DNA from 2 places in the Bacterioplanoides sp. SCSIO 12839 genome. Region 1 is predicted to be linked to the other one. Evidence: predicted binding sites of a transcription regulator. Region 1 holds the regulator's gene; the other holds the start of a gene.
What was found. Region 1 encodes sigma-54, which starts transcription at its own class of promoters, with help from an activator protein. Its sites were predicted from a motif close to TGGCACNNNNNTTGCTNT; they were not measured.
Positions count from the first base shown of each region.

Region 1 (16,254 bases):
CCTGAGCTGGCCGGTATTCACGGTGCAATTAAAGGTACCTTACTGACGTTACTCGTGACCTTCCTGTTATCGTTCCCGATTGGTGTGGCAGCAGCGATTTACCTGGAAGAGTTTGCTCCGCGTAATCGTTTTACCGAGCTGGTGGAAATTAACATTAATAACCTGGCTGCCGTACCGTCGATCACCTTTGGCCTGTTAGGTCTGGCGATCTTTATTAATATTTTTGGTGTGGCCCGTTCTACCCCGTTAGTCGGTGGTTTGGTTTTAACTCTGATGACCTTACCGACCATTATTATTTCCGGTCGTGCCGCGATTAAAGCCGTTCCGCCGAGCATTCGCGAAGCGGCATTTGGTTTGGGTGCATCAAAAATGCAGGTGGTATTCCACCATGTGTTACCACTGGCGCTGCCGGGTATGTTAACCGGTGCCATTATTGGTATGGCGCAGGCATTGGGTGAAACTGCACCCTTGCTGATGATTGGTATGATTGCCTTTGTTGTTGATGTACCTGGCTTTGTGAATGATCCTTCGACGGTATTGCCGGTACAGATCTTCTTGTGGTCTGACAGCCCGGAACGTGCCTTTATGGAACGTACTTCAGGTGCCATTATTGTGCTGCTGTGCTTCCTGATTGTAATGAATACCGCTGCGGTTTGGTTACGCCGCCGTTTGGAGCGTCGCTGGTAAGCGGCCTGTATTGAATATCCAGTAGCTATTCAGGCGGCGCAGTAAAATATTCAGAGCAAGGCAAAAATTGTGAGTTTATCGCTATAAATGATCAATTTTGAACGTAGCTATGTATATTTAAATGCGTGGGCTGGATGGCTACATAAGAATTTAACGAATATTTGGATTGAATATTATGAGCATCATCGAAAACCACCAAACCAATGGCGAGCCGTTTTCAGACAATGCCAAGCTGCGTGCGCGCAATGTTCAGGTGTTTTATGGCGAGAAGCAGGCTATTTACGATGTGAACCTGGATATCGGTTCTAACGAAGTGATTGCCCTGATTGGTCCGTCCGGTTGTGGTAAATCCACCTTCCTGCGTTGCTTAAACCGCATGAACGACACCATTGATATCTGTAATATCAAAGGTGAAATCCTGCTCGACGGTGAAAACATTTATGATCCGAAAGTGGATGTTGTCCCTCTGCGTGCCCGTGTCGGTATGGTGTTCCAGAAGCCGAACCCGTTCCCGAAATCCATTTACGACAACATCGCTTATGGCCCACGTATTCATGGCCTGGCATCGTCTCGTGTTGACCTGGATGAGATCGTTGAAAAAAGCCTGCAACGTGCGGGTTTATGGAATGAAGTGAAAGATCGTCTGCATGCACCAGGTACTGGCCTGTCGGGTGGTCAGCAGCAGCGTCTGTGTATTGCCCGTACCATTGCGGTCGACCCGGAAGTGATTCTGATGGATGAACCTTGTTCTGCACTGGATCCGATTGCAACTGCTAAAATTGAAGAGTTGATTGATGAATTGCGTGAAAACTACACCATCGCGATTGTGACTCACTCGATGCAGCAGGCTGCGCGTGTATCTCAGCGCACCGCCTATTTCCATATGGGCCAGCTGATTGAAGTGAATCCGACCGATCAGGTATTCACCACGCCTCAGCACTCATTAACAGAAGCTTATATCACCGGCCGCTTCGGATAAGGCCAGCGCCTTCAACATAAGGAAAGTCCTATGGAAATGAATTTTAACCAACACATTTCCGGTCAGTTTAACGCTGATCTGGAAGCCATTCGTAACCATATGATGGGCATGGGTGGTCTGGTTGAGCGTCAGGTAGCGAATGCCATTGATGCGATCTGTTCTGGCGACACCAGTCAGGCTGACGATATTATCCGCCGTGAAGAAGAAGTGGATAATATGGAAATTAACATCGACCAGGAATGTACTCAGATTCTGGTACGTCGCCAGCCCGCAGCATCCGATTTGCGTATGGTACTGGCCGTTTCTCGTGTGGTGCGCGACCTGGAGCGCATCGGTGATGAAGCCTGTAAAATTGCTATTCATGCCTTAGAAGTGGCCGATAAAGGCCGTTCTGAGATTTGTCAGCAGGCCATGCGTTACATGGGCGCAGAAGTGACCAAAATGATCGCCGGAGCACTGGATGCTTTCGCCCGTCATGATGTGGATGGTGCGATTGAGGTAGTGCGTAACGATAAGCTGGTGGATAACCAGTATGCGGCGGCATTACGCGAGCTGATGACTTATATGATGGAAGATCCACGTTCAATTTCTCAGGCAATTAATATCCTGTGGATTTTGCGTGCCATCGAACGTATTGGCGACCATGCCCGTAATATCTCTGAGCAGGTGATTTATCTGGTCAGTGGCGCGGATGTGCGACACAGCTCGTTAACCGAGATTGAAGAGCAGGCTGAGCAAGCGACCAAAGACTAACGTTCTTTGCTCTGAGCGAAAGACAAAAACGGCTGTGTTGTGATGCAACACGGCCGTTTTTTAGGTCTCCAGAAAACAACTTCGGTATTGTTTGCTAGGCTGCCATTAGCAATAACGAAGTGATAATGCCAGCAAATCCCCAGTTATTGTTCGTATTTGGTCATGTTAATGAAATCTTAATGTCATCTTTTTGAAATATATTTGATGGATGTAACAAAGATGTAACATTGCTGAAATAAATTTGTCACCAGTTCGGCAGACAGTGAAAGCGGCGGCAAACGCAGTCACTCATTGTTGCCAGATGCTTTGATAACTTTGGATTTTTAACGATGAAAAAAACTGCTTTATTCCTTGCTCTGACTGCTCCTGCTCTGGCACAAGCCGAGAAAGTTGAAATTGATATGCCTGACTTCTACGGCAAAGCGAACGTATCTGTTCAGAATGCAACTGAAGGCGGTAATAGCTTCAGCGAAGTGAAATCAAACGCTTCTCGCATTGGTTTTAAAGGCAAAGGTGAACTGGGCCATGGTCTGACAGCTATTTACCAGGTTGAGTATCAGTACAATGCTGATGGTGATAACGATGAGACCTTTGAAGGTGAAACTGAAACTGGTTTGGAAGTAGAAGTAGAAGGCTCTGAAACCTTTTCCCAACGTAACACCTATGCTGGTTTAGACAGCGATTATGGTCAGGTAATCATTGGTCGTTTCGATACGCCACTGAAAAAGCTGCAAAAGAAAGTTGACCTGTTTAACGACTTAGAAGGTGACATCAAAACTGTCATCACCAGCAGCGATAATCGTGAAGAAAACAGCGTTCAGTACACGTCGCCTAAGTTTGCTGGCCTGCAGTTAAAAGTAGATCAAATTGCTTCTGAAGATCGTTCAAGTGATCGTAAAGACGCGGTTTCTACCAGCCTGACTTATACCCGTGGTGATTATTACTTCGGTGTGGCTTACGACGATAAAGTTGAAGGCAATGATACCGACGTTCTGCGTGCCGTGACTCAGGTGAACATCGCGGGTGCTCAACTGGGTGCCCTGTGGGAACAACAAGACGAAGACGGTGAAAAAACTGAAGGTTGGTTACTGTCTGCATCTTACAAGCTGGGTGCGGTTAAATTAAAAGCTCAGCACGGTGAATCTGAAATCCGTGATGAAGACGGTGCGCGCACCACTTCTGTTGGCGCAGACTACAAGCTGGGTAAAGGCGCAAAAGCGTTTGTTTATTACACCGCGAACAACTACAAAGACTCTGACAACACGGACTACGCTGGTGTTGGTATTGAGTACAAGTTCTAAGGTTATTTAATAGCCTGAACGCAAAACCGCTTAGTTTCTCCGGCTAGGCGGTTTTTTATACCTGTTATTTATTGTTGTTATACAGCAATAGTTTGGTGATCTGTCCTGTATATATCAACAAAAGATGATGGTCTACACTGCTTGCAAATGATGAAAACCAGCAGGAGAAAAAAGATGAAACCATTAGTTGTTATTACCGGCGCCAGCTCTGGCATTGGCGAAGCGATTGCTCAGCGTCTGAGTGCTGCTGGCCATCCGCTGTTATTGCTGGCACGTCGTGTTGAGCGTTTAGCCGCACTGGATCTGCCGAACACCTTGTGTGAAAAAGTTGATGTTACCGATAAAGCATCGTTTGAAGCAGCGATTGTCAAAGCTGAAGCACAATTTGGCCCGGCCGACCTGTTAGTAAACAATGCCGGTGTTATGTTACTGAGCCAGTTAGACGTTCAGGATCCACAAGAGTGGAAGACCATGTTTGACGTGAACGTGATTGGCCTGATGAACGGTATGCAAGCGGTACTGGCACCGATGAAAGCGCGTAAAAGTGGTACCATTGTTAACATCAGCTCAGTCGCTGGTCGTAAGACCTTCCCGGATCACGCGGCTTATTGCGGTACTAAATTCGCGGTTCATGCCATCTCTGAAAATGTGCGTGAAGAAGTGGCTGCTGATGACGTTCGTGTGGTTACTATTGCCCCGGGTGCGGTTGAAACTGAGCTGCTGTCACACACCAGTTCGGATGAAATCATCGACGGTTATCAGTCGTGGAAAGACAGCATGGGTGGTGTATTAGCGTCTGATGATGTGGCTCGGGCGGTTGAGTTTGCTTACCAGCAGCCACAAAGTGTGTGTGTGCGTGAGATTGTTCTGGCTCCAACTCGCCAGCAGCCTTAATTGCAACACGAAGGGTGAATACTTTTACAGCTGAGCGAATTGTTGTTGGATAAATTCGATAAAAGCTGTCAGCCGCACCGGCTGGTATTTATCTTTGTGATAAATGGCGTAGAAGGGAACCAGCGGAATTTCCCAGTCGCTGAATACCGGGATTAACAAGCCTTGTTGTATTTCCCGGTGGCAGTACATGCTGGGTACCCGGATCACGCCATTGCCATCACAAGCAGCGCGAATCAGCGCCCGGCCGTTTTTGCATTGCAAGCGGCCATCCACATGCACGTCACTGGTTTGTTGTTTCTGGTGTTTCTGCTGAAACTTCCAGTGTTTGACCGACCCGGTTAAGCAGGGAATGGTATTCAGTTGCCGTGGATGATCCAGCTTGGGATGCTGGCTCAGAAACTCCGGACTGGCTAGCGTATCCATTTTTAAGTCGGTGAGTTTTTTACCGACAAACCCGGCATCCTGTAACTCGCCCATACGAAAGGCGATATCAAATTCATCCTGAATTAAATCAATCCGGTGACTGGAAAAATCCAGCTCAATATCAACTTTATCGTGTTGTTGCATAAAGGCACTGGCCATCGAAGCGACCAGGTCTTCACCTATTGGCCCGCCAACACTGTTAATCCGAATGAGGCCCTGAATTTCTCGGGTATTATCCACCGCGGCCAGAGCGGCTTGCTCCAGTTGTTGTAATGCCGTTTGTGCCTGTTGATAAAACTGCTTGCCGGCATCGGTTAATTTCAGCGAGCGGGTGGTGCGGATCATCAGGCTGACGCCGAGCTGTTTCTCTAACGCGCTAAGCTGGCGTGATACGTGGGAACGTGACACATCCAGCACCTCTGCCGCACGTGTAAAGCTACCTTGTTCGGCGATTAAAACAAAAGTGCGGACATCAGCGAGGTTCAGATGATTTAGCATAAGCTGCCTATGGCGTTGCTATAGCAGCAACTCTCTTAATTGCTGCTGTTCAGTGGCGGTGAAAAAATCAGCCGAGTAATAACGAATAAACCGCTCAATGGAAAAGTTAAACTTTTCTTTAAACTTGTGACCGCGATACCACTGATAATACGTCACGCCGGTATCAATCCAGGCCAGATTATCGTCCGCGTCTACCAGAACATTGTCTAAATGGAAGTCTGAAAAAACAACTCGCTGATCTCTGAGTGTTTTTAATCCGGCAATAATCTGCTGAAGAATTACGGCGCGTTTATCTGCTTGTTGTTTGTCGTCAAGCTGTTGATTGTTCAGCTGTTGATCGATAAAGAGGGGCTTGGCTTCGGCAAAACCAGCGCGGTGCAGGTTTTCCATCAGGTAATAACCCAGAAAAGGCCGTCCGATTAAGGCACTGAATCCATTTCCGGTTTCCAATATATTCGGCACCCGAAAGCCCAGATTCCGGAGTAAATAATTACCGTCCACTTCTTTATGCAAACGGCTATGACGCCATAACATTTTAACCCGATCATGCCATTTGCGTGGTTTGATCAGTTTCACAATGACATCCGGGTTTTGCGCTACACCAACCAGTGATGGTTTGTGGTCAACTAAAATAGTCTTGAGTGCGCGCTCATCGCTATTGGCACCGTGCGATGAGAAAACCAGGAAGGTTTGTGATAGCTGTTGCTCCGGAAGTTCAATATGACGAACCGCGACCATATGGGTTACACCATGGTTTCTTTAATAAATTGGAACAGCTTCTTATAGCCTGCCCCTGGTTTCGGTGATTCACCGCTCATTTCTTTACTGGCATTACGCACCAGGTTGCGTAAGTGCTGACGGTCCACGGCCGGATATTCATCGATAAAGGCATTCATGGCTTTTGCATCTTTAATCAGGCGTTCACGCCACTTTTCTAACTGCCCGACACGGCGTCCAAACGCTTCGCTGGAGGGGTCGAGTAAATCCACCTGGTGCTGAACCAATTCTACATCTTCATCACGCATGAGCTTGCCGATGTACTGAAGATGGCGACGCTTAGCTTCATTGTGTTTCAGACGTTTGCTTTCGGCCAGTGCGTCCAATAACACCTCTTTGATGGTGAGGGTCTGCCACTGGCTGGCATTCAGTTCAGTCAGACGTTTGCCTAACTCCTGCAGGCGATCCATCTCGCGTTTCATTTCTGTTTTACTGACGATTTCGTATTCGATTTCTTCTTCGTCGAAAGAATCTTTTTTTCTACTCATGATCATGTCCGGAAATCGGCCTGCAACGGGTCAGGTCGATAATAAAAGTTACAGATAAAAAATGGTCGCGAGACCGAGGAATGATAAAAAGCCAACCACGTCGGTGACCGTGGTGAGGACAACAGAGCCAGCCAGAGCCGGATCAATGCCGCGGGCTTTTAAAATCAGTGGTAAAGCCGCGCCACTGATGGCGGCGACAAATAAATTAATAATAATTGCAGCGCCAATGATGCCGGCAATAATGGGGTCGTTAAACCAGAGCAGCGTAATCAGGGCAATCACTGCGGCCCAAAGCACGCCATTAATGCCGGCCACAATCAGTTCCCGGTTAAATAACCAGCGGAAGTTAGCGCCACTTAAATGGCCCAGTGCCTGGCCGCGAATCACCAGTGTTAATACCTGGCTACCGGCAATGCCTCCCATACTGGCAACAATTGGCATCAGCACTGCCAGTGCTACTACCTGTTCAATGGTTTTGTCGAATAAACCAATCACGGCCGAGGCAATAAAGGCAGTAATTAAGTTTATGCCTAACCACAACGCCCGACGCTTACTGGTTTTTAATGCCGGGGCAAAGGTATCTTCTTCTTCGTCTAAACCGGCCATGCTCATTAATGAATGGTCGGCGGTTTCACGAATCACATCAACTACGTCATCAATGGTGATCCGCCCCAGCAGAACCCCATTGGCATCAACAACCGGAGCAGAAACTAAGTCGTGGCGCTCAAACACTTTTGCGACTTCGGTTTCGTGCTGGTCAGCCTGAATAATGCGGCTGTCGGTATTCATCACCTCACGCACGGTTTGTTGTGGATCGCTGACCAGCAGTTTGTTGATGGGTAACACTCCAATAAACTCGTTCTGACGGTTAACAACCAACAGGTTATCGGTCATTTCCGGCAGGGTTTTATGGCGACGCAGGTAGCGCAGCGTGGCTTCCAGGGTAATATCCGGACGAATGGTGACGGTGTCGGTGTTCATCAGACCACCGGCGCTGTCCTCGGGATATTCCAGAATGGCTTCCAGCTCATCCCGGTCTTCCTGATCCATGACACTCAGAACTTCCTGAGTTACTCGCTCAGGCAGTTGCTGCAGAATATCGGCAACATCATCGGCATCGAGGTCGGCAGTCACGTCCGCAACTTCGGCGGCGCTCATATCACTCAGAAAATGACTTTGCAGCTCGTCACTTAAATGCTGGAGAACTTCACCTTCGGAGTCTTTGTCGACCAGTTCCCAGAGAATTTTCCGTGCTTTTGGAGTTGAACCTTCAATCAGGTGGGCAATGTCTACCGCCGCCATGCCATTCAGCATTCGGCGGACTTTGGTTAATGAGCCACTTTCCAGCGCTGCGGTGAGGCTGTGAAGTTTTGCTTTGGCCTTTTCCGTTTGCTGCGCCATGACTGAACTCTGAGCGGGTGAATAAGAGGGTCGAGAGATATAATGAATTCTAGCCTGAATGGCGGAATGAGGCCATGAAAGTGCTTGTAAAAAACACTGTAGTTGGCTGATTTATGGGAGAAATTAACGGATGAAGATGTGAACAGGATTGTTTTCATAGCAGCGACAGGATGTCGCGGTAGCATAGCAGGCACAGGGATGTGCCTTCTATGCGGCGGCTGAAAATAATCCTGATTACATCGTATTTGAAGGGAGTAGGTTATTCATCTTCATCAAAGCGGCGATTAATTAAATCAACCAAGGCTTCAATGGCCGCTTCTGCATCGGCTCCGTCAGCGTGTAACTCAATGTCGGTGCCTTTGCTGGCCGCCAACATCATCACCGCCATAATACTTTTGCCATCCACCAGGCGATCTTTATAGCCGACTTTAATCTGACTGGAAAAAGCTGAAGCGGTTGACACCAGTTTGGCTGCCGCACGAGCATGCAGCCCCAGCTTGTTGATGATGGTGATTTCCTGGCAAATCATTCCGTGGTCTCTGAGTTACACCGGTTAAATTAAAAGGATTATTCGACTATCGCTTGTTCGCGATGGCGAACCTGAACATTAGCGAACTGATCGCGGAATTGTCCAGCTAATTGCTCGGCCATAAATACTGAGCGATGTTGTCCGCCGGTACAACCAATGGCAATGGTCATATAACTGCGATTGGCTTCTATAAAGGACGGCAGCCAGTTGTCGACAAACTGAGCGATATCCCGCTGCATGCGACCCACTTCTTCTTTACTGCTGAGGAAATCCTGAATTTCTTTATCACGGCCGGTGAACTGGCGTAATGCCGGGTCCCAATAGGGGTTGGGCAGATTACGGACATCAAATACGTAGTCTGCGTCTTTCGGGATGCCGTATTTAAAGCCAAAAGACTTAAACAGGATGGCAATGTCGCTGCCTTCTTTTTCAGCAACACGTTTTTTAATCAGGAAGCGTAACTCGTGGACTGACATGCTGGTGGTATCCAGTGTCAGGTCGGCAATATTAGCAATTGGTTCCAGTAGTTGCCGTTCCTGGTCAATCGCTTCGGACAGGGAGGTAGCGTCATTAGTCAGTGGGTGTTTGCGACGGGTAGCACTGAAGCGTTGTAATAACACATCATCACCGGCATCCAGATAAATGACTTCCAGTTTGTATTCGTGGTGAGGCAGGTTGTGCAGGGTGTTCTGAATCTGCTCGAAGGTGTGTGCCAGGTTGCGGGCATCAACACTGACGGCCACTTTTTTTAATCGCTCTTCGTTGTGCGTTTCCAGTACCAGGTCGTCAAGCAAGCCAATAGGCAGGTTGTCAATGCAATAAAAACCGCAATCTTCCAGTACATGTAATGCACTGGATTTACCTGAGCCAGACCGGCCACTGATTACCACAAGACGCATAAAACGTTCCTTGAAATGAGGAGACAATTCAGATCGGCACATAACCAAATAGTTCAGTACCGAATAGTTCAGTTATAGCAGGGTTTTGTGACTATTTGTGACGTGTGCTCACAATTTGTCCGGAAATTTTATTGGGCGCTTAAAGCGCGTTTATAAAACTGACAAGTATCCGGGGCATTCCTCAACGCTTCGCGGAAGGCCGGCTCACTGAAATTGCGGGCTAACATCGATAATATTTGCAGGTGCTCATCAGTCGCTTCTTCGGGCACCAGCAAGGCAAACACCAGGTCGACCGGTTGACGATCAATTGCGTCATAGTCGATCGGTTGTTGCAGCCGTAACAGCACGCCAAAGGCCTGGGTGCATTCTTTTAAACGGCAGTGCGGGATTGCAATGCCTTCACCGATTCCGGTACTGCCAAGACGCTCGCGTCCTAACAAACGCTCAAAAATATCGTCGGCGGTACTGCCAGCCAGCTGTGATGAGATTTTTTCTCCCAGGTATTCCAGCAGCTTTTTTTTGCTGGAAACCGGAACATCAATTTCACTCTGCTCGGCGCTTAAGATATCGGTGATGGCGGTGCTCATGATAAAACCTGAATCAGTGACCGTGCTTACGTGCAACCAGTTTTTCTTTGTGTTTCAGAACCTGACGATCCAGTTTATCAATCATGGCGTCGATGGCGGCATACATATCATCGCTGTCGGCACTGGCATTCAGATCCGCACCACTGACGTGAATGGTGGCTTCAGCGTGGTGGCGTTCGTCTTTTTCTACTGTCAGAGTGACCTGAGCGGTGGTAATGTTGTCAAAATGACGGGTGATTTTGCCCATCTTTTCCTCAACATGGCCCTGCATGGCTTCAGTGATCTCAACATGATGGCCACTTACATTAATCTGCATAGTCAGACTCCTTCTTGTTTTGTCTGAGGTTAGATTGCGCTGACTTAAATCAGCTGCTTGCGTTCATTTGACGGCGGTATTTGCATCGCTTCGCGGTATTTAGCCACAGTACGGCGAGCTACCTTAATACCCTTTTCGCCCAATATGGCGGCAATTTTATTGTCGCTTAATGGTTTGCGTTGGTTTTCTTCGGCGATCAGTTTTTTGATCATGGCACGAATGGCTGTCGAAGAACACTCACCACCGGAGTCGGTGCTGACATGGCTGGAGAAGAAATATTTCAGCTCAAAAATACCACGCGGTGTGTGCATGTACTTTTGTGTGGTCACCCGGGAAATGGTGGATTCATGCATGCCAACGGCTTCGGCAATGTCATGTAACACCAGAGGTTTCATTTTTTCTTCGCCTTCTTCGAAGAACTCAATCTGGTATTCAACAATTTTTGTAGCAACTTTCAGCAAGGTATCGTTACGACTCTGCAGGCTTTTAATAAACCAGCGGGCTTCCTGCAGGTGATCCTTGATAAAGGTATTGTCAGCACTGTTATCTGAACGTTTAACCAAGGAGGCATAGCCTTCATTGACGCGCAGTTTCGGCGCAATATCCGGGTTGAGTTCTACCCGCCATTCATCGCGAATGTTGCGAACGATAACGTCTGGAACTACGTATTCCGCCTGATCCGGAGAAATACCGGCTCCCGGTTTCGGGTTGAGTTCTTTTACCAGGCGCAGAACCGCTTTCAGGCTCTCTTCTTTGAGTTTGGTTTTACGCATCAGGGTTGGGTAGTCTTTACTGCCCAACATATCAATGTAATCACCAATCACCATCTGGGCTTCTTTTAGCCAAGGTGTGTCAGTGGGCAGCTGAGCCAATTGCAGCAGCAGGCATTCCCGTAAGTCACGGCAAAATACTCCGGCCGGGTCAAATTGCTGTAAGCGGCGTAACACCACTTTCACTTCATCTTCTTCGACTTCCAGTTCTGGATCCATGCTTTCCAGAATATCTTCAATGCTGGTGTGCAGATAACCATCACTGTCGACACCGTCAATAAACATCAACGCCATCTCGCGATCGGTATCCGACATTGGCGTCAGGTTCAGCTGCCACAACAGGTGATCCTGTAAGTCATCGGTCGTCGCATGGCGGGAGTCATAATCAAGATCGTCATCAATCGGACCAGACCCTGAAGCAACGCCTGCAGTAGGCTGGTAAGTGTCATCCCAGTTACTATCGACCGGCAGTTCATCAGGAAGTTGCTCATTAGAGAGGTGATCGCCCACTTCCTGATTATCCGGAGAATGAGATTCGTCTAATGTGTGCTCGGGTGCCGCGTTATCCTGATCAGCCGCAGTGGCGGTGTATTCTTTGTCGTCGTGGGAATCGCTGCTCTGATCGTTGTTGGTACCATCAGAGCTTTCGTTTGCGGATGGGGCAAAGTCTTCAGCGCCATGCTCTTCACTTTCCAGCATGGGGTTGGAATCCAGCGCTTCCTGAATTTCCTGCTGCAGATCCAGTGTTGAGAGTTGCAGCAAGCGAATGGCCTGTTGTAACTGTGGGGTCATGGTCAGCTGCTGACCCATCTTTAACTGGAGAGATGCTTTCATAAACTGTTGATATTCACCTGAGGTGCGGAGCAATCATCTGGCCCGAATACTAAAAAATGAGCCAACCAATACTCAGCATTATAGGCAATGAGGCGAGACTTGGAATCCCTGTTTGCCCTGAGATGTCATAAAAATTGCTTTGCTTTTTTAACGTATTTGGCTTATGTCGTCGCAAGGCGAATCACAGGCGGAAGTCGTCTCCCAGATACACTTTACGGACTTGTTCATTCGCCAGCACCTCGTCGGCGCTGCCTTCCGCAATAATATGACCACCACCCACGATGTAGGCTTTTTCACAAATGGCCAGCGTTTCACGGACGTTATGGTCCGTAATTAACACGCCGATGCCGCGGTCTTTGAGTTGGCGAATAATATCCATGATGTCGGATACCGAAATTGGATCCACCCCTGCAAAAGGCTCGTCCAGCAGAATAAAGGACGGTTCCGCGGCTAAGGCCCGGGCAATTTCTACCCGGCGACGTTCGCCCCCGGATAGCGCCATACCTAAGCTGCTGCGGATGTGTTGAATATGGAATTCATCCAGCAGGCCTTCGAGACGTTCCAATCGTTGTTGTCGATTCAGGTCTTTGCGGGTTTCCAGAATTGCCATGATGTTATCGGCGACTGATAACTTACGGAAAATCGAGGCTTCCTGTGGTAAATAACCAATGCCTTGTTGTGCGCGGCCATGCATGGGCAGGTGGCTGATGTCCTGATCATCAATTTTGATGCGGCCTTTATCGGCCTGAACCAGATTAACGATCATGTAGAAGCAGGTGGTTTTACCGGCGCCATTCGGGCCCAATAAGCCAACAATCTGACCACTTTGTACCGACATGGATACGTCTTTAACCACTTCGCGGCCATTGTAGCTTTTGGCCAGGTGTTCAGCTTTTAAGGTTTTTTTCATGGTTGTTCTGCTGCATCCGCGGGTGTGGGCTCAGCTGATTTTTTTTCTGGCTGAATCACGACTTTAATTCGTTGTGGTTTTTCCGCTTCACCGGTCTGAGGGTCTACAACGTCCTCAGGTTCAGACGAGGACGCTAAAACGCGTTCATTGGTGATGTCGTAGGTGATTTTGTCACCGCTGAATTGGTTGCCTTCCTGATGCAGTTGGGCGTCACCCTGGATCTGAACTTCTTTACGGGTCGAAAAATAATCAATACGTTGCCCGGAAGCAGTGGTGAGCTGTTGCTCTGCCTGAATCTGCTGCTGATAGCGTGCTGGATTTCCTTCGGCAACGGCCTGCTCAACCACGTCACCGTTACGCAGAATCATCAAACGATCCGATTCAATCTTTAACGTGCCTTGTGTCAGTACGACGTTGCCTTTATAGATCACGACGCCGGCTTTACGATCCAGCTCGGCACTGTCGGATAGAATCACCATTTCCTGTTGTGCATCTTCCGGTAATGCATGGCTGCTGAGTGGTAGTGATCCGACAATAATCAGTAGGGTTGTTAGTAACCACTTATTCGGGAACATGATGAGTGCTGACCTCTGAGTGCAGTTCCATTCGCTGGGTTGTTAAGTCCAGACGCATGCCGGTTGCAGTAATTTCTGTTTGTGAATTCTGAATAGTAACCGGATCTTGTGTTTGTGCTACTTGCTGGTGAGTAAAGTAGTCTAAAGATTCGGTGTTAATGACAACATTGTTGCGTGCCTGACGGCTGGTTTTTAACGGTCGGATTTCGACGTTTCGGCGTAGACGCAGCAATTCATCCTGATCATTCATGGTGGCTTGTTGTGCTTCTACTTGCCAGTAGCTGCCATCTTCATCCTGAGTCTGAATGACCGGACCATCAAATATTGTATTCTGGGTGTTAGGAAAGTGAGTGGAGCGCTGAGCAGAAAAGTTTTGCTCCAGACTACCAACTTCATTAAAGCGACGACTGAACAAAACTTCGCCGTAATAATCCGGCTCCGCGGTCTGACTCTCTGACAGCGGTGCACTGGTTTCCTGGGTGTAGTTGTCCACTGCCAGCAGGGCGAATCCCAGCAGGATTGTCAGTACCAGCAGCAGATAACGTTTACGCATCGCGATAGTCCTATTTGGTCGGTGTCAGATGACACCGGCACGCAGCATATCGTGCATGGTCACCACACCCGCCACGGTATCGTCTTGCATCACAACCAGTGCATTAATCGATCCATCCTGCATTTGTTTCAGTGCTTCGGCAGCCAATAAGCCAGGCTCCGTGGTTTTACAGTTAGCCGTCATCACGTCAGAAATTTTAGCGCTGTGGATATCCACACCCTGATCAACAGCACGGCGTAAGTCGCCATCGGTGAAGATACCGTTCAGCTGACCTTTTTCCTGAATAGTCGTCATGCCCAAGCCTTTGGAGGTAACGACCAGTAAAGCTTCCGACATGGATGTGTCCGGCGTGACGGTCGGGATTTGTTCGCCAGCATGCATGATGTCTTCAACTTTTAACAACAAGCGACGACCCAGACTGCCACCGGGGTGGGAGAAGGCAAAATCTTCGGCAGTGAAGCCGCGTGCTTCTAATAAGGCAATGGCCAGTGCATCCCCCATCACTAATGCGGTGGTGGTGGATGACGTTGGTGCCAGATCCAGCGGGCAGGCTTCTTGTTCCACTCCGGTATTCAAATGAGCGTCCGCTGCACGAGCCAGGGACGAATCCGGGTTGCCAGTCATGCTGATCAGTTTACTGCCCAGGCGCTTAAACAATGGCAGCAGGCTAGTAACTTCACCACTTTCACCGGAGTTGGATAATGCAATCACCACATCACTTGACTGGATCATGCCCATGTCGCCATGGCTGGCTTCACCCGGGTGAACAAAAAATGCAGGAGTACCCGTGCTGGCTAAAGTGGCAGCAATTTTATTACCGATATGGCCGGATTTTCCCATGCCAGTTACGACGACGCGTCCTTGACAGTTCAGGATTAACTGACAAGCAGTAACAAATGCGTCGTCAATACGGGGTTTCAGGTCAATAACGGCTTGTTGTTCAAGTTCAATGGTGCGCTGACCAGATTGGATAAAATCGAATTCGTTATTCATCATTAGTGGGTTGTCATAAGAAATAAAGTAACAAGGTAACCGACATAGCTGGCGCTTAATAAAACGCCGGAAGAACGGCCCAGAGTGCCTTTACGATAACTGATTAAAAACAGAATCAATAGCGCAAAGGTTAACGCCATCATTACGCTGTAATCACGATACAGTGCTAATGGCTCAACGGCGGTGGTTGCTATCAGTCCGGGAATTGGCATCACGGCTAACAGGTTAAACATGTTTGAGCCAATCACATTGCCAATGGCAATGTCGTGATGGCCTTTTAATGCGCTGGCAACCGACGCAGCCAGTTCTGGCAGACTGGTGCCGATGGCTACGATGGTTAAACCAATCACCAGATCGCTGACACCAAACGCGCGGGCCACTTCGGTAGCGCCCCAAACCAGCATTTTTGAACTGAGCATCAAGGCGGCTAAGCCAACCACCAGCCAGAAAACAGCTGATTTCAAATCGGTGTTTTCAATCGCTTCAGCTTCTTCTTCATCAACAATGGGTTCGCCTGACTCAGCTGAGTCCTGAAACATCAGATATAAAGCGAAGACCAGCGCAGCAATCAGGATCGCCGCATCAATCCAGTTGAGTTCCAGATCTGCCAGAACCAGGCCACCAATAATGGAGATCAGCACCAGCAGTGGTATTTCTTTTTTCAGTAATTTTTTCTGTAACGGGATTGGGCTGACTAACGCCGTTACGCCCAGCACCAAAGCAATGTTGGTAATGTTAGAACCCAGTGCATTACCAATCGCGAGATTACCCGCGCCGTCGAGTGAGGCCATGGTCGAGACAAACATTTCCGGAGCTGAGGTGCCGATTGAAACAATGGTCAAACCAACCAGCAGGGGCGACATGCCTAATTTGCGGGCAGTGGCTGCTGCACCAATGACAAAGCGATCAGCACTCCAGACCAGTATGATCAGGCCAATCAGAATGGTGGCGTAAGGCAGCAGCATAAAATCAGAATTCCAGAGAGTGAATGCCAAACTAAAGGGCAATAAAAATACTAGCGAGGCATTGTACCCGAGGGGATTTGCTGCGCAATCGCAACAATGCGTTTTTTATACAGGCCGTGACG
Region 1 covers NZ_CP073745.1:311,028-327,281, forward strand. Annotated here, with positions in the region: gene pstA (phosphate ABC transporter permease PstA) at 1-687, shown strand, start outside; gene pstB (phosphate ABC transporter ATP-binding protein PstB) at 863-1,666, shown strand; gene phoU (phosphate signaling complex protein PhoU) at 1,697-2,419, shown strand; gene KFF03_RS01510 (porin) at 2,749-3,720, shown strand; gene KFF03_RS01515 (SDR family oxidoreductase) at 3,895-4,614, shown strand; gene KFF03_RS01520 (LysR family transcriptional regulator) at 4,639-5,535, opposite strand; gene KFF03_RS01525 (hypothetical protein) at 5,554-6,273, opposite strand; gene yjgA (ribosome biogenesis factor YjgA) at 6,279-6,800, opposite strand; gene mgtE (magnesium transporter) at 6,849-8,201, opposite strand; gene KFF03_RS01540 (HPr family phosphocarrier protein) at 8,461-8,730, opposite strand; gene rapZ (RNase adapter RapZ) at 8,769-9,629, opposite strand; gene ptsN (PTS IIA-like nitrogen regulatory protein PtsN) at 9,758-10,216, opposite strand; gene hpf (ribosome hibernation-promoting factor, HPF/YfiA family) at 10,230-10,532, opposite strand; gene KFF03_RS01560 (RNA polymerase factor sigma-54) at 10,577-12,136, opposite strand; gene lptB (LPS export ABC transporter ATP-binding protein) at 12,318-13,046, opposite strand; gene lptA (lipopolysaccharide transport periplasmic protein LptA) at 13,043-13,621, opposite strand; gene lptC (LPS export ABC transporter periplasmic protein LptC) at 13,608-14,174, opposite strand; gene KFF03_RS01580 (KpsF/GutQ family sugar-phosphate isomerase) at 14,199-15,167, opposite strand; gene KFF03_RS01585 (calcium/sodium antiporter) at 15,170-16,132, opposite strand.

Region 2 (16,254 bases), 1.2 Mb from region 1:
GGTGTGGATATCGAAAATATCACGGTGATTCGTGTTCCGGGTGCCATGGAAATTCCTCTGGCGACTAAAAAAGTAGCCGACAGCGGTAAATACGACGCCATCATCACTCTGGGCGCTGTGATTCGTGGTGGTACGCCACACTTTGAATACGTTTCAGCTGAGTGCACCAAAGGTCTGGGCCAGGTTTCTCTGCAGTCTGGTATTCCGGTTTCATTCGGTGTACTGACCGTCGATTCAATTGAGCAAGCCATTGAGCGTTCAGGCACTAAAGCCGGTAACAAAGGCGAAGAAGCAGCAATGTCCGCCTTTGAGATGGTTAACCTGATCAAAGCTCTGGAGGCGTAAGCCCGATGTCCAGCACTCCCAATCAATCCGCCCGTGGAAACCATCAGGGCGGAAAAAAATCCAGCCCGGCTGCACGTCGTAAAGCACGACGTTTTGCCGTACAAGCCATTTACCAATGGCAACTGGCTGGCGCAAACCTGGCTGCCATTGAAGCTGAGTTTCGTACCGATAACGACATGAGCAAAGTGGATCTGGAATATTTCCACGACATTCTGCATGGAGTGCCGCGCGAGAAAGCCGACCTGGACAAAAAAATTGAGCCTCTGCTGGATCGTCGCTTAGATGAACTCACGCCGGTAGAACTGGCCATTTTACGTCTGGGCGCGTATGAAATGGTGCACCGTATCGATGTGCCTTATAAAGTGGTCATCAACGAATCGGTTGAGCTGGCTAAAACCTTTGGTGCAACCGACGGCCACAAATACGTCAACGGCATTCTGGATAAATTAGCCCAGCGTGATCGTATGGTCGAAATTCGCGGCCATAAAAAATCTTGATTCTGTAACGGGAACAAGATTTCGATGAGCAAAAAAACAACGGACACCTCATCCAACCGTATCGGTGAATTTGAATTAATTCGCCGTTTTTTTTGCTCTGACTTCCCCTCCTCCTCCGATACCGTCATTGCCATTGGTGATGATGCGTCCGTTATAAAACCACCGGCAAATACTGAACTTGTTCAGAGTATTGATACTCAGGTGGCCGATGTGCATTTTCCGGCAACAGCTCCGGCTCATTTAATTGCGCAACGAGCGCTGCGCTGTGCTGTTAGTGATTTAGCTGCTATGGGGGCAAACCCGCAGGGGTTTCATCTGGCGTTAACGCTACCCGAATCTGACGCCGACTGGTTAAAAGACTTTTCTGACAGTTTAAAAAAAGCCGCTCATGAATTAAATATTGCATTAATGGGTGGTGATACCACACGCGGCAAACAACTTGTGATTTCGGTGGCAGTTCAGGGTTGGGTAGCGCTGAATCAGCATGGTAACAGTCAGGCACTGACTCGCAGCGGCGCACAAGCCGGTGATGCGATTTATTGCTCCGGCCCAATTGGCGCTGCAGCACTGGCTTTACCTCAAGTATTACACAATCCGGCGGATATTTCCGGGTTTGCACAGGCTTATTATTTTCCCCAAGTGCATTTATCACTGGGGCAACAACTGCTGAACATTGCCAGCAGCTGCATGGATATTTCTGACGGCTTATTACAAGACGCTGGTCATATTGCTCGCTCATCCGAGCTGGTATTGGAAATTGATCCGGAAAAAATCCAATATGCAGATCCGCAAAAAAAACAACAATGCCTGACCGGTGGCGATGATTATCAGCTGTTATTTACCAGTCAAAACACAAATGCCATCGCTGAGCTGCAACAGCAATTCCCCACAATACATCAGATCGGCGTCTGTAAAAAAGGCCCGGCGAATGTGATCCTAACCGGGCCTTTTTCAGACATAACAGCAACATCCGGATTCAGTCATTTCTGATTTCCGGGTGTTGGGTTATTTAGAGTGTTGATTTAACGAAGCACTGCGCCATAAATAATAAATCACGGGCAACACAACCAGAGTCAGTAATAAGGCACTAATTGTCCCTCCGATCATGGGCGCGGCAATTCGGCTCATCACCTCAGACCCTGTACCGCCTGAGTACAATACTGGCAATAAACCAATCGCAATCGTGGCTACTGTCATGGCGATGGGGCGCAAACGCAACCCTGCTCCCTGAATAACCGCTTGTTGCAGCTGTGCTTTTTCTAAGCAACGTGTCTCTGTTTTTGCCTGCTGTAGCGCTTGTTGATAAGCCTGATTTAAATACACCAGCATAATCACTCCAATTTCGACAGCAACACCCGCCAGAGCAATAAAGCCCACACCAACGGCGACGGAAAAATTAAAATCCAGCCACCACATAAGCCACAAACCACCTACAAGTGATAATGGTAGTGTCAATAATATCATCATCACTTCAGCTATGCGGCCAAAACTCAAAAACAATAAAATAGTAATGATCAACAGTGTAAGCGGCACCACATAATTCAGTTTTTGTTCCGCTCGAAGCAGGTATTCATATTGCCCAGCCCAATTGATTGAATAGCCTGCAGGAAGATCAATAGTTTTATCGCCCAAGGCTGTCTCAATCACCTGTTGTGCTTGTTGAACATACTGCCCCAAATCAACACCCTGAATATCAATAAACAACCAGCCATTAATCCGGCCATTTTCACTTTTAATCATTGCCGGGCCGGGTTTAATTTCGATCTCAGCAATTTCTGCTAAGCGTATTACCTGCCCATGCGTTGTAATAAGCGGAAGCTCTTTTAATGTTGATAACGAGTTTCGATAACTTTGAGGGTAACGCACGCTGATAGCATAACGCTCCAGCCCTTGAATGGATTGGTCAATGGCACGGCCACCCACAGCAGTCGCTAAAATTTGCTGAACCGAGTCCAGACTCAGACCGTATTGTGCCGCTCGGATGCGATCGATATCGATCTGCAGATAACGTCCACTGGCAGTTCGCTCCGCATAAACAGAAAGAGTTCCGGGAAGTGGCTTGATGATCGCTTCAACCTGTTCGCCAATTGCCTGAATGGTAGCAAGATCGTCTCCCGCAATTTTAATTCCAACTGGGGTTTTAATCCCCGTAGCCAACATATCGATACGGGTTTTTATCGGCATGACCCAGGCATTGGTTAACCCGGGAAACTGAACCTTCTGATCCAGTTCCTGACGTAATTTTTCAGCAGTCATTCCCGCTCGCCACTGCTCTTTTGGCTTAAACTGAATAAAAGTTTCAATCATGGTTAACGGTGCCGGATCTGTTGCGGTTTCAGCCCGACCAATTTTACCAAAGACATTTTTGACTTCCGGAACAGAGCGAATCAGCCTGTCTGTTTGTTGAAGAATCTGACGTGCTTCGCCGATACTCAAACCGGGATAAGTGGTTGGCATATACATTAAGTCACCTTCGTCCAAAGGCGGCATAAACTCTGAACCCAGCTTTTGCAGTGGATAAACCGCTGATAAGGCAATCAGGCTAACCAGCAACAGCGTTATTTTTGGCCAGTTCAATACCCTGCTTAAAACCGGTAAATACGCATGCACCAGTAGGCGGTTTAACGGGTTATGCTGTTCACTACGAATGTTCCCTGTCACCAGATAACCCAACAGCACCGGAACCAGAGTAATCGCTAAAATCGCCGCAGCGGCCATGGCATAAGTTTTGGTAAAAGCTAACGGCGAAAATAACCTTCCTTCCTGAGCTTCTAATACAAACACGGGCAAAAAACTCAGGGTAATAATCAGCAAGCTGAAAAAGAGTGCAGGGCCTACTTCCTGGCAGGATTGAATGACCAGCTGCCAACGCTTCTCCCCACGGATATCCGGTTCTTTTTCCAGGTGTTTATGCAGATTCTCAATCATTACAATCGCACCGTCGACCATAGCTCCAATGGCAATCGCAATCCCACCTAATGACATAATATTGGCATTAAGCCCCTGCCACTTCATCAGAATAAACGCGGTCAGGATACCTAGCGGTAAACTGAATAAAATCACCAACGAAGAGCGGAAGTGCAATAAAAAAGCAGCACACACCAGTATGACGGCGAGAAATTCTTCAGAAAGTTTTTGCCATAAATTATCGACGGCTGATTCAATTAGTTCAGAACGATCATAAACCGGAATGATGTCAATATGGCCAGGGAGAGATGCCCTTATTTGTCGGAGTTTCGCTTTAACTCGCTGAATCACTGCTTGTGCATTTTCGCCATAACGCATGACAATAATGCCACCAACCACTTCACCTTCACCGTTTAATTCAGCAATTCCACGGCGCATCTCCGGTACCTCCCGGACCTTGGCAATATCTTTTATCAGCAGAAGTGGTAACGTTTCATTAGCATCTGCTTTTTGGGTAGCCATCGGCAAAGGAACATTTTCAAGTTCCTGGATGGTACGGATATAACCCGTTGCATTGACCATGTATTCCGCTTCTGCTTGTTCAATTACCGAGGCACCACTCTGCTGATTCGCCTGGCGTATTGCCATAATGACCTGGTTCACTGATAGCTTATGAGCCATTAGAGCAGCTGGATTTAATTGCACCTGATATTGTTTGACCATACCGCCCAACACTGCGACTTCTGATACGCCTTCCACAGACTGTAATTCAAATTTCAGTAGCCAGTCTTGTAAACGCCGTAATTCAGCAAGATCCGTCTGCCCCGTACGATCCGCTAACGCATAAATAAATACCCAGCCAACACCTGTGGCATCAGGGCCAAGCAGAGGTTGAACGCCACTCGGTAACTGGCCTGACAACTGACTCAGGTATTCCAGCACCCGGCTTCGTGCCCAATAGATATCGGTGTCATCATCAAAAATAATGTAGACATACGAATCACCAAAAAAAGAAAAGCCACGCACAACCTGTGCTCCTGGCACCGCCATTAATGCCGTTGTCAGCGGATAAGTAATCTGCTCCTGAACAACTTCTGGAGCCTGACCGGGATAACTGGTTTTCACAATTACCTGCACATCGGATAAATCCGGAATAGCATCTACTGGCGTTTGTTTAACTGCATACAAACCCAACAGCAAAAGCATCAGACTGAGTAATACAACCAGCACCCGGTTTTTAACCGACCATAGAATAATACGATGAATCATCGGCTGGACTCCTCTGCCATTGGCTGAATATCCACCACACAAAAATCGCCATCGTCCAGTGCTGCCAGTTTAATCCTCATAGGCTGGCTCCAGTTATTAAGATCCGGACTGAATTTTTCAAGACTCGAAGAATCCAGCGCCAGATGAAAATTCTGCTGCATCGCTGGCCAGCTCCATTGTGTAATCCCCTGGTGCTGTACATCAATTCGACTACTGCTACTCAGCTTTACCCGCCCATTGAACCAGATAATGTCTTGCTCAGAAGAAGGGTAAAAACGCAATAAATCCGAGTCTATTGAGGATTCAGAATCCAGCAAAAATTGCCCGCTGCTCACCACCCGGTCACCCACCTGAAGCCCCGCCAGTATTTCTGTTTTCTGACTATAACCATTAACTCCTGATTGTGACTCACGCCCGATATTAACGGCGACGGATTTGAATTTTTGCGTCTCATTATTTTCATCCGTCAGTGCCAATACCACACGTGTTTGTATGCCATCATCAATAATGGCCTGCGAGGGGATCTGCAGCACATCAGCAGACTGCTGCCGTAACATTAATGTTAAGTAATCTCCCGGATGCCAGCGTAGCTGTGGATTATTCACACTGAAACGAAGCGTTTGAGTTCGATCGGTATTCAGCAAGGGGGATAACAACAATGATTGGGGGTCAATATCCAGTTCCTGTTCGGTGGGGTGTAATACACGAACCGTCAGATTCTCGAGTGAGACTAATGGTTTCGTTAATTGCATTTCCAGCCAAACGGATGATAAGTCGGCGATCGTCAAAACCTGCTCACCACGCTTAACTTGTCGCCCTTGTGGTAAATTCCAGAAACTGATGACTCCGGCTTGTTCCGCAACAAAGCGGATATATTCGTGCACCACTCGGTTACGTGCGAGTTGCTGAATCCAGCCTTTTGGTAATTTATAGGTATTTAATTTATTCCGTGCTGCGCGAATTAAAGCCGGTTCACCATCAGCCAATGCAACCAGAAATTCTTCCTGCGCCACAACCAGATCACGACTGTAAAAATCAAACAGTGGCTGCCCGGCTTTAACGGATTCTCCTTTCGAAAAAACATAGTTTTTTTCAACCCAGCCATCCGCGCGTATCTGGAAGTGTTGCAATGCTTCATTATTGACTTTGATTTCAGCAAAAACTTGCTGAGTCGCTAACCATGGCAGTCGTTGAGCCGTTGTAGCGGTTACTCCCATCTGATTTTTCACCGCAGCGGATATCTGCACTTCTCCCGGTGAGTGGCTTTCTTCATAAACCGGCACCAACGCCATACCCATAGGTGACAAGCCAGGTTGGTCACGCCTGAAATTCGGATCCATGGGAGCAACCCAATATAACGGCTGCTGCTCTTGAACGCTGGGGCTGTTTTCTGACGCTGTTTTCTGGTGCTGTAACCACCAGCTAATTACAGCGCCGATAGAGGCTGCGAATACAACGAGTGCGATGTTTTTCATAATGTTCTCAATACAAACAATAAACGACTTGCAGCAAGACACGCTGCAGATTAAAGACGGTCTTTGGGTGTATTAAGCGGAAATAGGAGGTCGCTGGAGTGATTCCAGACGCTTCAGAGGAGAAAAGAGAGAGGTTATTTGTGCGTTGTAATGTTGTTGGGTTGATAACCCCAGGGGGAGATCAAGTGTCATCGCAAAACTGGAGCAACTACCGCCACAGCAGTTGCAATCGCGTTCACATTCAAGCTGAACATCAGGCAATCCAGACTTTGATTGGAATTCGGTAGTGCGATGGCAAGGAGGAAGGTTATCCGCCATGTCTTCAACCTGATTACCCGACTCCGTTAAAAGCGACTGCGCGGCCATCAACGCCTGACTGTTAGAAGTCAGGAGTACGGCAAATATCAATAAATAGCGCAACAGGTTATTCAACATACAGCCACAAAGCAGTTAGGTCTTACTTTATTGTAGTCTGAGCCTGGATTCACAGGAAAGTTCAGAATTGTAAATCCAGACCAGAGTCAGCAGTTAGTCCAAAGTCAGTACTCAGAGCAGCGCCAACCAGGATAAGACACTGTGGGCTTTTGCTGCACCAAAGATATAAGCAAAGCAAATCAGCGCGCCAATAAATGCTGGCCAGCTGCCACGTTTGATAGCACCGATGCCAAAACCAATATAGCCCAGTAAGCCAACCACTTTAGCAACGATCCACCAATCAACCACCGGGCTTCCCCACACATTGTGCAGCAACAGCAGTGCAAAAATCAGCAAAAAGGTATCAATAATATGCGGCAAAATTTTCAGCAGCTTGTTACTGCGCAACACAGGCTTTGCTGAAAATAAAAAGAAGCGAATAACGAACAATAAAATGCTCAGGTAGGCAAATCCCATGTGGGCGCCCCGTAATGCGGAATACTCCATCAGTTTTCTCTCATCATTATTCAAATAGTTATGGCAAGACAGATAAATTACATTCAGATTCGACCAGGTAGTTTTCTATACTTCCAACCGAAATGTAACCGGCCCATCATTACACAACGACACCTTCATATCAGCCCCGAAGCGTCCGGTTTGGGTAATAACCTGCTGCTGCGACTGGGCAACAAAATAATCGTATAAACGTTCAGCCTGCTCGGGAGAACCCGCCGACGAAAAGCCCGGGCGAAGCCCTTTCTGCGTATCCGCCGCCAGCGTAAACTGAGAAACGACTAACAGCTCTCCCTGAATATCCAACAAGCTGTTATTCATTCTGCCGTTTTCATCGCTGAAAATTCGGTAATTTAACACCTTGTGCAGCAGCTTATCGGCTTTCTGCTCATCGTCCTCTTTCTGTACACCCAGCAGCAGTAAGATACCCTGATCAATCTTACCTGTGACTGTGTCATCCACCTCAACCCGTGCATGAGTCACACGCTGAATCAAACCAATCATAATCGCTGATCTCTGTTGTCATTGTTGCTGGCGCAGCATACGCGTTAGGCATTATTATTGAAATCACTATCATCATGGACCGATTTACCCGGATACCAATTATGAACTGTTTAAAAGCTACTTTACTCTCGATCTCAGCCATACTGAGTGCTACGGCAGCGCTGGCAACAGACGTGTATATGACACGTGATAAGGACGGTAATGTTACCTTCAGCGATCAGCCGTCTCAGGGGTCCGAAGCGCATAAGGTGAAAGAGCTGCCCAGTATGCCGGCCTTTGTCGCCCCCCAAGCACCACAACAGCCTGAACAACAGGAAGAACCCGTCATTGAATACACCAGCCTGGGCATTATTTCGCCAACGGATGAAACAACCATCCCTACCGGAGCGGCCGGAAGTCTAACGGTCAACGGCGTGTTATCACCCGGCTTGCAGCCCGGCCACACCATTCAATTGCTGAATAACGACGTTGTTATCGATAAAGGCACTACTACCCGCTTCAAGCTTGAATATATGGATCGAGGAGAACACCGGCTGCAGCTTCGTGTCGTCGACAAGCAGGATCAAACCCTGATTGAATCGAATACCATCACCGTTTATGTCAAACGGGCCTCTGTCGGCCGCTAATACCTTTTACTGGACTGATGTCCTGTAAAATGAATACCGACAGAATCACAATTTCCTGCCTCTTTTATGCCCGGAGTGGAATCATCCACTCCACTCGTCTATTTGCACCAAATAAAAACACAACAAGAAAAAACTGCACACATCTAGTGCATGCTATCTTAGAATTATTGAATATCGCTCATCATAAAAGCATTGGCAGCCACTGGCAGCGCTATTTTTGTGCACCATATTGATATGGCTCGCTTTTTGCTGAAAGGACTTTAGACAAATCGTTCAGGACATTACAGGCCATCAGCCACCTGAACCAGGGAGTAAAACCATGCTGGCCAGCCCAATCATCAATCAACGCTTACTTGAGCACCTCAATACCGGAGTTGTGTTGCTCGATGCTGACCTGATGGTGACCTATATGAACCCTGCCGCCGAAGCCCTGCTGGAAATGAGTGACAAGCGCGGCATGGGTGTGCACTTCTCTGAGCTTGCCGATGAATCTCCAGAAGCCAAAGCTGCACTGGAGAATGCCATTATTAATGGCACCTCATTCACCAAGCGTGAGGCCAGCATCGTGCTGCACAATCAGCACCATGTCACTTTGGATTACAGCGTCAGCCCGGTTTCTCACCCGGAGACAAAACTGCCAACCCTACTGGTTGAAATGTCAGGGCGTGACCGCCTGATGCGCATCAGCCGTGAAGAGCAGCTGATTGCTAAGCAGGAAACCACCCGCCACCTGGTGCGCGGCCTGGCTCATGAAATCAAAAACCCACTGGGTGGAATTCGCGGTGCAGCTCAGCTGCTGGAACGTGAATTACCATCAGAAGGGTTAAAAGAATACACCGAAATTATTATTGAAGAAGCGGATCGCCTGCGTGATCTGGTTGATCGCTTGCTTGGACCTCGCCAGATTCCGAAAACCGAGCAGGTGAATATTCACGAAATTCTCGAGCGTGTGTGCCAGCTGGTCAGCGTGGAATCTGAAAATGTGATTCAGATTGAGCGCGACTATGACCCATCAATTCCGGAGCTGGAAGCGGATAAAGGTCAGATCGTTCAGGCGATGTTAAATATCTGCCGTAATGCGATGCAGGCCATGCTGGAAGCGGAGCCACCGATCCCGGTACCGACACTGAAATTACGCACCCGTACCGTACGCCAGTTTACCATTGGCCACCTGCGTCATCGCTTAGTGGCGCAAATTGATATTCGTGATAATGGCCCGGGCATTCCTGCCAAGCTGCAGGAAAATTTATTTTACCCGATGGTAACGGGTCGTCCGGAAGGCACCGGCCTCGGGCTCTCTATTTCACAATCTATTATTAACCAGGTTAATGGCATTATCGAAGTCGATAGCCAACCTGGAAACACCCTTTTCTCAATTTATTTACCATTGGAATCCGTATGAGCACTGTCTGGATTATTGATGACGACAAATCCATTCGCTGGGTCTTGGAAAAAGCGTTGGCCCAGGCCAACATCAGCACCCGGGTTTTTGAACAGGCGGAACCGGCATTAGCGCAGCTGAAGCGTGAACACCCAGACGCTATTATTTCAGATATTCGCATGCCGGGCATGGACGGCCTGACCTTACTGCGTGAAGCCAAAGAAGCGCACCCGCAGTTGCCGGTGATTATTATGACGGCTCACTCCGATCTGGATAGTGCCGTATCGTCTTATCAACAAGGGGCTTTTGAATATCTGCCAAAGCCGTTTGATGTCGACGAAGCGGTTGCTCTGATTCAACGCGCTATTGATCATTTTGCTGAATTAAATGCACAACAACCGGAATCGGAAGAAGATAAAGAAGACACCGAAATTATTGGTGAAGCACCGGCAATGCAGGAAGTTTTCCGTGCCATCGGCCGTTTATCACAATCCAATATCACGGTACTGATTAACGGTGAATCCGGTACCGGTAAAGAGCTGGTTGCCCACGCATTACACAAGCACAGCCCGCGCTCTGCCGAACCTTTTATTGCGCTGAATATGGCCGCCATTCCCAAAGATCTGATTGAGTCGGAATTATTCGGCCATGAAAAAGGCTCCTTTACCGGTGCAGGCGGTCAGCGTCGTGGCCGGTTTGAGCAAGCCAATGGCGGAACCCTGTTTCTGGATGAAATCGGTGATATGCCCGCCGACACTCAGACCCGTTTATTGCGGGTGTTAGCTGATGGCGAATTTTACCGCGTCGGTGGCACCACACCGGTCAAAGTGAATGTGCGGATTGTGGCGGCAACGCACCAGGATCTGGAAAACCTGGTAAAAGAAGGTCGCTTCCGGGAGGATTTATTCCACCGCTTAAACGTCATCCGGGTTCACCTGCCACGCCTAGCTGAACGCCGCGAAGATATTCCAAAGTTATTAACTCACTTCCTCAAACGAGCGGCTGAAGAGTTAGAAGTCGAAGTTAAAACTCTGAAAACCGAAACCGAAGAATATTTATCGTCGCTGGATTGGCCAGGTAACGTACGTCAATTAGAAAATATCTGCCGCTGGATTACTGTAATGGCTTCCGGCCGTGAAGTATTAATCAGTGATTTACCACCGGAATTAATGCAGCAGGAAAGTGGCAATGTCAGCGGCGGCAACTGGGAGCAGGCGCTGCGCTATTGGGCAGACCAACAATTAAGTGCTGGTGTGGTCGGTTTATTGGATACCGCCGTTCCGGCATTTGAACGTATTATGATCGAAACGGCTTTAAAACATACGGCTGGTCGTCGCCGTGATGCTTCCAATTTATTAGGCTGGGGACGTAATACTCTCACCCGTAAAATTAAAGAGCTGGAGATGGATGTCGACAGCCATCCGGAAGCCGATAACGAAGAAGATAGCGAAGCGCATTAATTCGTAACTTCACGCCAATAAATCACCCGATCATTACCTCTGTATTGTCCAAAGGTAATGGTCGCGGTTGGATTTTCTTCATAATCGTTGGCGTCGCCATTGGTGCCATACTCTGTGGTCAGCCAGGTTGGCGCCTGATATTCCACCGCTAACCGCCCGCTATTACCCAGCCCGGGAGCGTCGTAACGAATAAAACCCACACCCGCGGTAATATCTTGCTGCACATTGCGGGGAAGTGCCGCTAAAGCCCCCGTGGCAAGCAACGGTGGATTGCTTGCCAGCAGTGAATCGCAGGCATTGTCATCGTTGTTCACAATAAAGTTAGTGCCATCAAAATAACGGACCTCAACCCGCTGGCTCAATGGCATGGTTTCCGGGCCAAAGGCATTGGCCAGGTACAAACTGCCAAAACGAACATCCGTGTTGCCCAATAACAAAGCATCACAGCCAGCTCCGGTACAAGCACCTGACGTTGCCGCATTCATATTTAAACCGGTTAACGCGGCATCACCGTCAGACAACTGCAAACCAATCTGTAAGTCCTGATAAGGACCATCAGGGCCAGACGCAGAGCGATCAAATGCAATATTGATATCGCTGTAACTGGCTTGACCATTCATCCAGGCAGTGCGATCAAGATTATTTACATTGCTAAAACGACCACCCATATCAGAACCGTCGTCATTATTTTCTGCTACCAGACTGACGTTAGTATCAAACGCAAAACTACCGGTATAGTTAATTACCCGAGCCGAAGAAGCGTTTAATGCTTCCACCGAAAACTGAATCTCCAGCGCATCCTGCCCCATATAACTAAACGAGTCGGAACAGGCACCATTGATCGTTGGAAGGCTAGTCCGGAAACTCGCCGGATAAAAACGACCAATATTATTCAGGCGATATTGAGGTAATGGAACACCAAAATAGCTTGCCGGGTTAGCCGTCGGATTCGTCAGAAAACTAAACACCCCCACTTCATTGACACTTTGGTTGAAATCAGCCTGGCCATTATCACTGTCGCGAATATCAACACGTGCTGTCGATATCGGACGAATATTCCCGCCAGCAGGTGCAACCAGCTCATGGGATAAGTTCACCGATCCAATAAACTGATCAGCAGCTGCACCATTGCTGCATTGGGCAGTGGCCGTCATCGAAAAAGGCTCTCCCGCGGCCATAAACGCGCTACACGCAGAATTAGCCGGGGTGCACTGGCTGTTACTATCATTAGCGGTTAACTGAATACGGTCAGGATACACAACAAAAGAACCGGTTGAAGTGCGGATGTCGTCTGGCAAGGGTGCCGTACCATAAGGTGAATCATCATGCAGAAAATGCAGCGCCTGAATCTGAGCGCTATTGGCATAGGCAACGGAAATACCAGCGACACCTGAGTTAAAAGTCAGCGTCAGATTATTTGCCGAAGGAACCGCATTATTATCTCCCTGCTCCGTGATATTGGTGCCATTGATAACCAGCGGTGTATTCTGAGTTTGATTACCTGCCTGAAGCGGGTTTGTGTCACTGTCAAACCAGGCTTTAAAATCTTTATTACCCGTAAATCCAGTCAGTAGCTGACACGGTGTTCCCTGTGTGTCTTCGCCAATGGCTAACAAGCGAAAAGAGGTGGAATTGCCACAGGCAAAGTTGTCGGGAGAAGCATTGTTATTGGACGCATCCGTAACTCTGAAGCCTGAGGTGCGGAATTCAGTTTTATTGCCTTGAATAATATTATTTATTCTTGTTTCTCCAGCAACAGAGAAAACACTCGTGCTGCTGTCTTCTGCTCTGACTGCAACCTCTGTATTTTCATTCTGGTGAAATAAATAAACCGAGGCAATACCACTTTCACTACCATCCAGTGTAATATCGCTGATCAGGCTACCGCCACTCGCTGCAGAAAAAAACTGACTCAGAGTGTTTTCGCTGGTCGTTAAGTTAATGGTACCAGAGTAGTCATCTTTAACACTTGAACCATCATCACATATGGCCTGTATATCAATTTTTGCTCTGGAGAATGGACAGGCGAGCGCATAGTCAGGCTGTGTAATTCGGAAACCACCAAGAGAACAACTCGCTGCTTCACATAACCCCCCAAAATCGGCACCTTCCAGTGCTGACGGAAAATAATAAACATTACTGTCCCTTCCTAATGTAATGTTTGCTGCAGTTGCTGCCCCAAATAAAAACGAATCCCGCTCTAATACCAGATTTCCTCTGGCGTAAACAATTCCGCTAAGAGTGCTATCCCGCTCAACCGTCAAATCACCGTATCCATAAATTAGCAACTGAGAGGCATCTCGTTCTTGTCCCGCTCCATCCGAGTTTGCAATCAAATCACGTGAGATTGAGGTATTTGTGCCAATAAAAATCCGAACGGTGCCAAGCCCAATCACATTAATTGTATTCGCTCTCCCGAGATCAAGATCACGAATCCAGTAATTTCCGGCAACCAAATTCAGAATCGAATTATTTCCTGTGGCCAATCGGTCGATATAAAAGTCTGTTCTTCCGGTAAAGGTTCCAATAAGTGATGAATTTCCGACAGAGATTGTTCTGTATTCATTCGTCACACCACCAATCGCAATATTTCCGTTATTTCCAGTGGTCACATCCGTAGAGAAACCTGTTGTGTCAGGAAATGGCTGAGCTTCCGTGGTCGGAACAGGCGTCGAGTTTGCCTGACATTCGACTGAAACACAGCTGCGGTTTGTTGAACCACCATCCAGATTGATTCGACTGGTGTTCAGACGATCATCCGGGCTGAAAAAAAGCTGACTGTCACGGCCAAAACTGATTTCACCAGCAGCAGCATGTGTGTTGATACCATCAGGAAAACTTCCAACACATAGATTACTCGCTGCACAAGGTCGTGTTTCAGCCATCAGCTCTTCAACCTGACTTTGACTCAGAAACTGATCAAAAATATTGACTTCATCAATGTCGCCAGAAAAAAATCTTCCTGAAAAATTTTGATCGGCACCTATTTGTAATGGATCTGAGTTTTGCCTCAGGTTTTCATTAAAACCTGAGCTTCCTGAAGGCAAACCATCAATGTATATCACCTGATTTCCAGGCCGATAACTAACAGCAACATGGTACCAACGACCTGCAGTAATTGAAGCTGTTGAGTCTATCTCCCTGTCATTTCCAGAGCTATTATTCCACCACCAATTTATTTCTCCGTTTGAATTAACATGAAACTCATAGTTCTCATCTTTTGAAAGTACAGTGCGTAACCCTGATGCCGGAATAGCATCAATATTAATCCAGGCGGCTGCGGTAAATTCTGTTTGAAAATCCAATAAATTATTATCAGCAATTTCTGCATAATGCTCCGGGGTATTACCACCGAAAGAACCATAACGACAGCTGCCAACAACCCCAGGAATAGCGGGTGACAGATCATCGGTAGCTAATGAGTTAAACGTATTGCCGGAAAGCCCGTTACCAGAACTGTCCAGTAACTCCCCAGGTGTTCCATCAAAAACAGATTCATCAAAGCGATAGCTCGCCACTGGGTCAGGAAGAATCAACAAAGTATTACGAAATAATAAGTCAAAACTGGTTTCAACACTGATCTGATTAAATGAGTATTGAATCGAGTCAGAATCGTCAATTTCAAGGCCAATCGTTGCACTTTGACCATTGGCCGTATTGTTATTATAGCGATAACGAATGTCGCCATTTTCATAAAGCACAACCTGAAAGTCATAGCGCAGATTATTAGAATATGCCCGTACATTGGTCCAGTTAACAATAAAGCGTCGATTAGGTGCTGACCCTGCATTACCATAAGTTACCTGGCTATTTGCATCATCGACCAAATCGTCCCAATACACAGCAATCAGACGATCGCCTTCATCTGTGGGGAGTTGCTCGTTACGAAAATCCCGGTGTAATCTTTGATTGGCACCAAACTGTAAAATGCCATTTGTAAGAATGCGTACCTGATTGTATTGAGTATCATCAAAGGTAAAATCAAAGCCAATATTAACAACAGCTTTATCATCGTCATTTGGAAAGCCAGTATCAGTATTATCCCAAATAACGGTGTTGACCGTGTTCGGAATATCCAATGGAGTTGACTCAAGCTCAGTCAGATTATAAGCCGCTTGCACCGTTACAGAAAAAAAGCACGTTAAAGTCATTAATTGATATAAATAACGCTTCAGTTCCATCACTTAACCCTTACTTCTATCATTCGCTGGGCACTGTTACCATTACATTGACCCATACTACTAACAGTACAAAAGGTTTCTCCCCCCACAATCAGACTGTCATCACAGCTAATCGTTGCGCGACAACCTGACAGCCCTGTAACTGTATAGGAAATATTACTAACCCCACTACAACTACAAACCGGGGTATCCAGAACCTGTATTAACGACAGCTGTATACCACTTTCAGCGGCATAAAAAGCCCGGTTGGAAAGCAATGCCGCAATATATGACTGACTACCGGTTTCCGATAAGCGATTCATCGCCGCAGCAATCAGTGCCAGAATCACAATAATAAAAATTGCTACCGGCAGACTAAACCCGTCTGTTTTGTTGATTTGGCCTAACGATCTGAATTCAGGGGACATTTCGTAACTGAACCTCCTGAGCAATGGCAACCGATTCACTTCGCGGCGAAGTAACAATCATACTGATGCGCACTACGGCATTACGCTGGAGCTGTGCGGGCGCAAGTTCAAATTCAAGGCTACCCGCTTGCAGGCTGTTGCCAATGACTTCCCGCCGGTTACTGGCCGGAGGCAGTTGAGCTGCACTATTGTTATGAAAACCATAATCAAAATAACGCCATACAAAGCCATTATTGTCTTCACAAAAGGCAACCGGTTGGCTGGTTAAATAAACT
Region 2 covers NZ_CP073745.1:3,001,822-3,018,075, forward strand. Annotated here, with positions in the region: gene ribE (6,7-dimethyl-8-ribityllumazine synthase) at 1-345, shown strand, start outside; gene nusB (transcription antitermination factor NusB) at 351-842, shown strand; gene thiL (thiamine-phosphate kinase) at 867-1,832, shown strand; gene KFF03_RS13640 (efflux RND transporter permease subunit) at 1,848-5,018, opposite strand; gene KFF03_RS13645 (efflux RND transporter periplasmic adaptor subunit) at 5,015-6,493, opposite strand; gene KFF03_RS13650 (hypothetical protein) at 6,566-6,928, opposite strand; gene KFF03_RS13655 (SirB2 family protein) at 7,040-7,414, opposite strand; gene dtd (D-aminoacyl-tRNA deacylase) at 7,490-7,924, opposite strand; gene KFF03_RS13665 (DUF4124 domain-containing protein) at 8,026-8,550, shown strand; gene glnL (nitrogen regulation protein NR(II)) at 8,870-9,952, shown strand; gene ntrC (nitrogen regulation protein NR(I)) at 9,949-11,391, shown strand; gene KFF03_RS13680 (LamG domain-containing protein) at 11,388-15,572, opposite strand; gene KFF03_RS13685 (hypothetical protein) at 15,572-15,979, opposite strand; gene KFF03_RS13690 (prepilin-type N-terminal cleavage/methylation domain-containing protein) at 15,969-16,254, opposite strand, start outside.
Region 2: glnL (nitrogen regulation protein NR(II)) is a predicted target of sigma-54. The motif match lies at 8,786-8,803, and genes of this name have one in related genera.